DNA from 2 places in the Hydrogenophaga sp. RAC07 genome. Region 2 is predicted to be linked to the other one. Evidence: riboswitches for the same ligand, from Rfam matches in the RefSeq annotation. Region 2 holds a riboswitch; the other holds the start of a gene.
What was found. A riboswitch is a leader RNA that binds a small molecule or an ion and turns the genes downstream of it on or off. The one in region 2 is predicted to bind S-adenosylhomocysteine.
Positions count from the first base shown of each region.

Region 1: it holds a riboswitch for S-adenosylhomocysteine, as region 2 does, so the genes downstream of both, metH (methionine synthase) here and ahcY (adenosylhomocysteinase) in region 2, are expected to answer to the same signal.

Region 1 is NZ_CP016449.1:4,077,428-4,081,858, forward strand. It holds gene BSY239_RS19000 (sigma-54-dependent Fis family transcriptional regulator) at 1-1,011, opposite strand, end outside; gene BSY239_RS19005 (Fic family protein) at 1,176-2,231, shown strand; S-adenosyl-L-homocysteine riboswitch at 2,274-2,371, shown strand; gene metH (methionine synthase) at 2,403-4,431, shown strand, end outside.
Region 2 is NZ_CP016449.1:3,796,480-3,800,910, reverse strand. It holds gene BSY239_RS17705 (MFS transporter) at 1-781, opposite strand, end outside; gene BSY239_RS17700 (HAD-IIB family hydrolase) at 778-1,590, opposite strand; S-adenosyl-L-homocysteine riboswitch at 1,691-1,779, shown strand; gene ahcY (adenosylhomocysteinase) at 1,843-3,276, shown strand; gene BSY239_RS17690 (TlyA family RNA methyltransferase) at 3,282-4,049, shown strand; gene metF (methylenetetrahydrofolate reductase [NAD(P)H]) at 4,092-4,431, shown strand, end outside.

The sequences.
Region 1 (4,431 bases), 280 kb from region 2:
CACCAGCGTGCCTTCTTGCAGGGTGCGCAGCAGCTTGCTCTGCATGGCCAGCGGCAGTTCGCCGATCTCGTCCAGAAAAATGGTGCCGCCGTTGGCCTGCTCAAACCAGCCGGCGCGCGCGGTGTTGGCGCCGGTGAAGGCGCCGCGCTCGTAGCCGAACAGTTCGGACTCGAACAAGGTGTCGGGGATGGCCGAGCAGTTCACCTTGATGAAGGGCTGGTCGTGCCGGCCGCTGGCCAGGTGCACGGCCCGGGCAAACAGCTCCTTGCCGGTGCCCGACTCGCCCAGCAGCAGCACCGTGGCCTGCGACTGCGACACCCGCTCCAGCTCGCCCAGGGCCTGCAAGAGCGCGGGTGAGCGGCCAATGAGTCCGTAGCGCGCGGTGCTGGTGTCGAGCGCGCGGGCCAGGGCGGCGTTGCGCTCTTCGAGCTGGCGGGTTTCTTCGGCCACCAGCTGTTCCAGCTGCAGCAGCCGCCCGGCCAGCGTGGCCAAAATGCGCAGCACGGCCAGGTCGTCGTTCAGATGGCGCTGGCGGCTGCGGATGCGGTGGCAGGCCAGCACACCGATGGTGGCGCCGTTCACCTCGATGGGCAGCGCGATGAAGGCCACCGTCTGCGGCGGCAGCTGGCTGCGCGGCACGCAGCGAAACAAAAAAAGCGGCTCGGCGTCCACGTCCTGCACGATGGCGGGCAGGCCGGTCTGCAGCACCCGCCCGGTGATGCCCTCTCCCCAGCGGTACACGCCGCTGGCCACCTGCCCGGCGGTGAGGCCGTAGGCGTGGCGGATGGAGGCGGTGCGCTGGTCCCGGGTCTGGCCGGGGACGCCTTCGTCGGCCAGCACCATGCGGCCCCGGTTCAGGCCGAGCAGCTCGCTCATCAGGTGCAGCATCTCGCGCAACACAAAGGCCGGCGCCAGGCTGCGGCCCACCAGCTTCATCACCTCGCGCATGAGCAGCAGCTCCTGGGCGTGCCAGTCGGTGCCGGTGTGGTCGGGGTCGGTGCGGTGGGGCATGGGGAAGGTCAAGCAAACATCGCACCACGGCTGCGGCTTGGCCCTGCGATGAAAAAGCTTGGTTTTCTATACACGTGGTGTTTAACATGCATAGAAAATTCAATTTTTTATACAAATAAAAGGCCTCGCCAACCACGATGTCAACTCTGAAGCCCCTTGAACACTTGGACCCGGCTCGCTTTGACACGCCAGCCATCCTGAAAAAACTGGCCAGCAGCAGCCGGCAACTGGCCGAGCTCAAAGGCTTGGCCGCGTCGATTCCCTACCAAGGCATCCTCATCAACACCCTGGGTCTCCAGGAAGCCAAGGACAGTTCGGAGATCGAGAACATCGTTACCACGCACGACGAGCTGTTCAAGGGCGATGTACACCCCGACGCCTTTGCCGACCCGGCCACCAAGGAAGTGCTGCGCTACCGGCAGGCGCTGCGCTTCGGCTTCGATCAGGTGCGCACCAGCGGGCTGCTCTCGGCCAACCACATCGTGGGCATTCAGGCTGAACTGGAGCGCAACAACGCGGGCTTTCGCAAACTGCCGGGCACGGCTCTCAAAGACGGCGGGGGCCAGACGGTCTACACGCCGCCGCAAGACCCGGCCGAGATCGTGGCTCTGATGAGCGGCCTGGAGCGGTTCATGAATGACGACGCGCTGTTCTCGGCCGATCCGCTGATCAAGATGGCGCTGATGCACCACCAGTTCGAGAGCATTCACCCGTTCTACGACGGCAACGGCCGCACAGGGCGCATCCTCAACGTGTTGTATCTGGTGAAAGAAGGCCTGCTGGAGATTCCGGTGCTGTACCTGAGCAGCCACATCGTGCAGACCAAAGCCGACTACTACCGCCTGTTGCAGACGGTCCGCGACAACGACACCTGGGAAGACTGGGTGCTCTACATGCTGCAAGCGGTGGAGATCACGGCCCGCCAGACGGTGACGACCGTGCAGGCGATCAAGGCGGCCCTGTTCGACTACAAGCACCGCATCCGCAGCGGCTACAAGTTCTACAGCCAGGACCTGATCAACAACCTGTTCATGCACCCGTACACCAAGATCGAGTTCGTGCAGCGCGATCTGCAGGTGTCGCGGTTGACGGCCACCAAGTACCTGGAGGCGCTGGTGGACGGAGGCTTCCTCGGCAAACAGAAAGTGGGCCGCAGCAATTACTACGTGAACACGGCACTCAATGGCATCTTGCTGGCGCAACATCAGGCCGCCCGCTGAGGTCATCTCTGGCCTGCGCAGCACCAGCAGCTAAAATCCAACCCTCTCAAGGAGCGCTGCAGCGCCACCGGCCCCCAAGGGTTTGCGTGTGCGTCAGGCTTGAGTGGGCATGAACAGGCCCAAAACGGCGCTCACCAGTCTGTTGTCTGAAGAACCGCCTTGGTGAGCCCCATGTCTGCATCTGCCTCCGTTTCCCCGTCTTCCCCCGTTTCCGTGCCGCCCATGCTGCTCTCCGGCCTGGAGCCGCTGCGCATTGGCGCCGACAGCCTGTTTGTGAACGTGGGCGAGCGCACCAACGTCACCGGCTCCAAGGCCTTCGCCCGCATGATCCTGAACGGCGAGTACGAGCAGGCGCTGGCTGTTGCGCGCCAGCAGGTGGAAAACGGCGCCCAGATCATCGACGTGAACATGGACGAGGCCATGCTCGACAGCAAGGCCGCCATGGTGAAGTTCCTCAACCTGATCGCGGGCGAACCCGACATCGCGCGCGTGCCGGTGATGGTGGACAGCTCCAAGTGGGAGGTGATCGAGGCCGGCCTGCGCTGTGTGCAGGGCAAGGGCGTGGTGAACTCCATCAGCATGAAAGAAGGCGTGGACGAGTTCAAGCGCCAGGCGCGGCTGGTCAAGCGCTACGGCGCGGCCGCCGTGGTGATGGCGTTTGACGAAAAAGGCCAGGCCGACACCTACGAGCGCAAGGTCGAGATCTGCGAACGGGCCTACCGCATCCTGGTGGACGAGGTGGGCTTTCCGCCAGAAGACATCATCTTCGACCCCAACATCTTCGCCATTGCCACCGGCATTGAAGAGCACAACAACTACGCGGTCGACTTCATCAACGCCACGCGCTGGATCAAGCAGAACCTGCCGGGCGCCAAGGTGAGCGGCGGCGTGTCCAACGTGTCGTTCAGTTTCCGCGGCAACGACCCGGTGCGCGAGGCGATCCACACCGTGTTCCTGTACCACGCGATCAAGGCCGGCATGGACATGGGCATCGTCAACGCCGGCATGGTGGGCGTGTACGACGAGCTCGAACCCGAGCTGCGCGAACGGGTGGAAGACGTGGTGCTGAACCGCCGCCCTGACGCCGGCGAACGCCTGGTGGAGGTGGCCGAAAACGCCAAGGGCGCGGCCAAGGACGACAGCAAGAAGAACGAGTGGCGCGCGCTGCCGATCCGCGAACGCCTGAGCCACGCGCTGGTGCGCGGCATGAACGACTTCATCAGCGAAGACACCGAAGAAATGTGGCGCGAGATCGAGGCTGGGGGCGGGCGCCCGCTCAACGTGATCGAAGGCCCGCTCATGGACGGCATGAACGTGGTGGGCGACCTGTTTGGCCAGGGCAAGATGTTCTTGCCGCAGGTGGTGAAGAGCGCACGCGTGATGAAACAGGCGGTGGCCCACCTGCTGCCTTACATCGAGGCCGAGAAACTGGCCCAGGTGGCGGCCGGCGAAGACGTGAAGCCCAAGGGCAAGATCGTGATCGCCACGGTGAAGGGCGACGTGCACGACATCGGCAAGAACATCGTCACCGTGGTCCTGCAGTGCAACAACTTCGAGGTGGTGAACATGGGCGTGATGGTGCCCTGCCACGAGATTCTGGCCATGGCCAAGGCCGAGGGTGCCGACATCGTGGGCCTCTCGGGCCTGATCACACCCAGCCTGGAAGAGATGCAGTACGTGGCCGGCGAGATGGAGAAGGACGCGCATTTCCGCGAGAAGCAGATTCCGCTGCTGATCGGCGGCGCCACCTGCAGCCGCGTGCACACCGCGGTGAAGATCGCGCCGCACTACAGCGGCCCGGTGGTCTATGTGCCTGATGCCTCGCGCAGCGTGGGCGTGGCGCAGGGGCTGTTGTCGGACCAGGCGGCGCAGTACATCGCCGATCTCAACGCCGACTACGACAAGGTGCGCACCCAGCACGCGAACAAGAAGCAGGTGCCGCTGTGGCCGCTGGCCAAGGCGCGCGCCAACAAGACGCCCATCGACTGGCGCGCTTTTGAGCCGAAGAAGCCGCGCTTCATCGGCAAGCGCGTGTTCAAGAACTTCGATCTGAACGAGATCGTGAAGTACATCGACTGGGCGCCCTTCTTCCAGACCTGGGACCTCGCCGGCCCCTTCCCCGAGATCCTGAAAGACGAGGTGGTGGGCGAAGAAGCGCGGCGCGTGTTCAGCGACGGCAAGCGCATGCTGCAGCGCCTGA
Region 2 (4,431 bases):
CGGTGGCTCCCAGTCCCAGCGCCAGGCCGTACAGCGGCAGGATGGACGTGAGGCCGCTTTCGAAGAAGCCGCCGACAAAACCCACCGTCATGATCAGCGGGTGCAGGCGCAGCGCGTGCCACACGCCCGACAGGCCCACCTTGGCGTCGTGCGCATCGGCGGCGGCCGGCAGGCGCGGGATGAGCAGGCTCCAGCCCAGGCCGAACACGGTGAGCGCCAGCGCGAGCCACAGCGCGGCATCGCTCTGTGCGCCAAACCAGGCCAGCACCAGCGGGCCGAGCACAAAGGTGGTGCCGACCATGGTCTCGAAAATGCCGACGTTGCGTCCGCGCTGCGAGGGCGGTGAAAACTCGGCCACGATCGCTTCAGCCAGCACCCAGCGCAACCCGGCGGCCATGCCTTCGATGAGGATGCAGACGAACCACAGCACCAGCGAGTTGCTGAACAGGAAGCCGGTGATGGCGATCACCGGCACGAAGGCCGCGAGCCAGAGCGAAGGCCGACGCCCCAGGCGCTGCGTGATGGCCGAGGCGAACGGCGTCATGGCGAAGACGCCGAGCCAGCCGGTGGCCACGAACACGCCCGCCAGCGCGGTGGACACGCCGTCGCCCTTGAGCCGCAGCAGCAGCAGTGGCATGAGCATGAAGTAACCCACCAGCTGGAAGAAGGTGGAGCCGAAAATGGCCACCAGCCCGAGCCGGGCCTGTGCCGGCACAAGCGCGGGCGGCGCTGCGCCCGTGAGGGCCCGGCTGTGCTGCGGGGGCAGCGGGTGTTCGGTCATGACGGTCTGGCCGAGAGCACCGCGTTGGCCACCTCGGCAAAACCCGCGCCGCGTTCGCCCTGCGCCACAAAGCGCGGGTGGTGGCTGAGCGCGGCCCAGAAGCGCGCCACGTTGGCCACGCCCACGCTGTGCTGGAAATGGCCGAACATGCGCGCGTCGTTGGTCGAGTCGCCCACGTAGACCCAGCGGTCGAGTTCGGCGTCGAGGTCGCGGCCCAGGCGCGTGCGCACGATCCAGCGCGCGCCGGCCAGCTTGTCGTGGTCGCCGATCCAGCCGTTGATGTGGATCGAGCTCACCGTGGCATTCAGCCCGTCACGGCGCATGAGCGCCACCACCTGCTCGATCTCCGCTTCGTTCAGGTGCGCGAATTCGCTGTGGTCGATCGCGATGTCGGTCTCGCGCCCGGGGCTGTCGGTGGCCAGGCGGGTTTGTGGCAGTTCGCGCAGCACGCGCTGTGCCGTGTCCTGGAGCCGGACGAAGTTGTCGGTTCGTGTGGTCGGGTCCAGCAAATAGTCCCGGCAGAGTTGCCCACCGTCCCCGCGCCACAGCGCCACGGCGCCGTTTTCCGCCACGATCGCGTCCACCGGCCAGGCCAGGGCAAAGGCCTCGCTCCAGCCGGCCGGCCGTCCGGTGATGGCCAGCACCGGCAGACCGGCGGCGCGCAGGCGGTACAGGGCGTCCAGCGCGTCGGGCGTGATCGCGCCGTCGGTCGTCAGGGTGTCGTCGATGTCGGTCAACACCCCGTGGATTCGGCTGCGCTCCGAGGTGGGCCACAGGGCGAGCGGGGAGGGGGTGGGGAGGCTTGGCATGGGGCCGGCAGTGTCGCACAGGCTTTCTCATGAACGTGTTGGAAGTCCGGGATGGAGACCCCACAAACACCCGCCCGGGGACATGCTGGGCTAAAATCCCGCATCCGAGGAGCGTTGCAGCGCCCCCACTGACCCAGTCAGCGGCGAGGCGTGAGGCTCGGACCATCCATGCAACGACGCTCATCCACATCCCGTGCGATGAGCTTTTTTTCGCCCGTCGATGTGGTTTATCCATCCTCACTGGAGCGAACCATGAATGCCCGTCTGAACAACCCCACCTTCACCGATTGCGCGATCGCCGACATTGCCCTGGCCGACTGGGGCCGCAAGGAAGTCAAGATCGCCGAAACGGAAATGCCCGGCCTGATGGCCATCCGCGAAGAGTTTGCCAAGGCGCAGCCGCTCAAGGGCGCGCGCATCACCGGCAGCATCCACATGACGATCCAGACCGCCGTGCTGGTCGAGACCCTGCAGGCGCTGGGTGCCAGCGTGCGCTGGGCGTCGTGCAACATCTTCTCCACGCAGGACCACGCTGCCGCTGCGCTGGTGGCCAACGGCACGCCGGTGTTCGCGCACAAGGGCGAGTCGCTCGACGAGTACTGGGACTTCACCCACCGCATCTTTGAATTCGGCGCCGCTGGCACCGAAGGCGAAGGCCCCAACATGATCCTGGACGACGGCGGCGACGCCACCTTGCTCATGCACCTGGGTCAGCGCGCCGAGAAAGACGCCTCCGTTCTGAACAACCCACAGAGCGAAGAAGAGATCTGCCTGTACAACGCCATCAAGGCCAAGCTGGCCGTGGACAAGACCTGGTACACCCGCAAGGCGGCCCAGATCATCGGCGTGACCGAAGAGACCACCACCGGCGTGCTGCGCCTCAACGAGATGTCCGCCAAGGGCACGCTGCAGTTCCGCGCGATCAACGTCAACGACAGCGTGACCAAGAGCAAGTTCGACAACCTGTATGGCTGCCGCGAGTCGCTGGTCGACTCCATCAAGCGCGCCACCGACGTGATGATCGCCGGCAAGGTTTGTGTGGTCGCTGGCTACGGCGACGTGGGCAAGGGCTCGGCCCAGGCCCTGCGCGCCCTGAGCGCCCAGGTGTGGGTGACCGAGATCGACCCCATCAACGCCTTGCAGGCCGCGATGGAAGGCTTCAAGGTCGTGACCATGGAATACGCTGCCGACAAGTGCGACATCTTCGTGTCCGCCACCGGCAACAAGAACGTGATCCGCTACGAGCACATGGCCGCCATGAAAGACGAAGCCATCGTCTGCAACATCGGTCACTTCGACAACGAGATCGACGTGGCTGCGCTCGAGAAGTGCGAGTGGGACGAGATCAAGCCCCAGGTCGACCACATCACATTCCCCGACGGCAAGAAGATCACCCTGCTGGCCAAGGGCCGCCTGGTGAACCTGGGTTGCGCCACTGGCCACCCCAGCTTCGTGATGTCGTCGAGCTTCGCCAACCAGACCATCGCGCAGATCGAGCTGTTCACGAAGCAGGACCAGTACGAGGCCGGCAAGGTCTATGTGCTGCCCAAGCACCTGGATGAGAAGGTCGCGCGTCTGCACCTGAAGAAAGTCGGCGCCATGCTGACCGAACTGAGCGACGAGCAGGCGGCCTACATCGGTGTGAGCAAAGCCGGCCCGTACAAAGCCGACACGTACCGCTACTGATCCGCATGCGGGCAGACCAACTGCTCGTCGAGCGCGGGCTGGCGGCGTCCAAGTCGCAAGCGCAACGCCTGATCGCATCGGGCGTGCGCTGGCGGCTGCTGCCGGGCGACTGGACAACCATCTCGAAGAATGGCCAGGAGCTGCGCGAGACGGTGGAGCTGCAGGCGGTGGACAACGCGGAGACGCGGTTCGTTTCGCGCGGCGGCCTCAAGCTTGACGGCGCCTTGCAACGCGTGGCTTTCGATGTCCGGGGTCTGCGCTGTCTTGATGTGGGCCAGAGCAGCGGTGGTTTCACCGACTGCCTGCTGCAGCGCGGCGCTCAGCAGGTGGTGGGCGTGGACGTGGGCCAGGGCCAGTTGCACCCGCGCCTGCGCGGTGACGCGCGCGTGGTCTGCATCGAACGCTGCAATGCGCGCGACCTCACGGCCGATGCGTTGACGGATGCGGGCGGCGAATCGGCCGCTGCACCGTTCGACCTCATCGTGGGCGACTTGTCCTTCATCTCGCAGACTCTGGTGTGGCCGGCGCTCGTGCCCTTGCTCAAACCGGGCGGGCATGTGCTCATGCTGGTCAAGCCGCAGTTCGAGTTGCAGCCCGAGCACATCGGCAAGGGCGGCCTGGTCAAGAGCGACGCGAGCTACCCGCTGGTGCGTGAGCGCATCGAGCAGGTGGTGAAAGACGGCGGCCTGGTGCTGCTGGATTATTTTGAAAGCCCGATCACCGGGGGTGACGGCAACCGCGAATTTCTGGTGTTCGCCCGCCAGCCCGCCTGAGGGCCGCTGGCTGGGCCAACTCCCCCATCTTTGGAGAATCCCATGGGCCTGCCCGTGAGTTTTGAATTTTTCCCGCCCAAGACGCCCGAAGGCGTGGAGAAGCTGCGCGCGGTGCGCCAGCAGCTGTATCCCCTGAAGCCCGAGTTCTGCTCGGTCACCTACGGCGCCGGTGGTTCCACGCAGGAAGGCACCTTCAACACGGTGCGCGACATCCTCGCCGAGTCGGTGCCGGCGGCCTCGCACTTCTCGTGCATCGGCGCCACCAAGACGTCTGTGCGCGAACAGCTCGCCACGCTCAAGGCCATGGGTGTGAAGCGCCTGGTGGCGCTGCGCGGTGATCTGCCCAGCGGCTACGGCGCCGGCGGTGAGTTCCATTACGCGA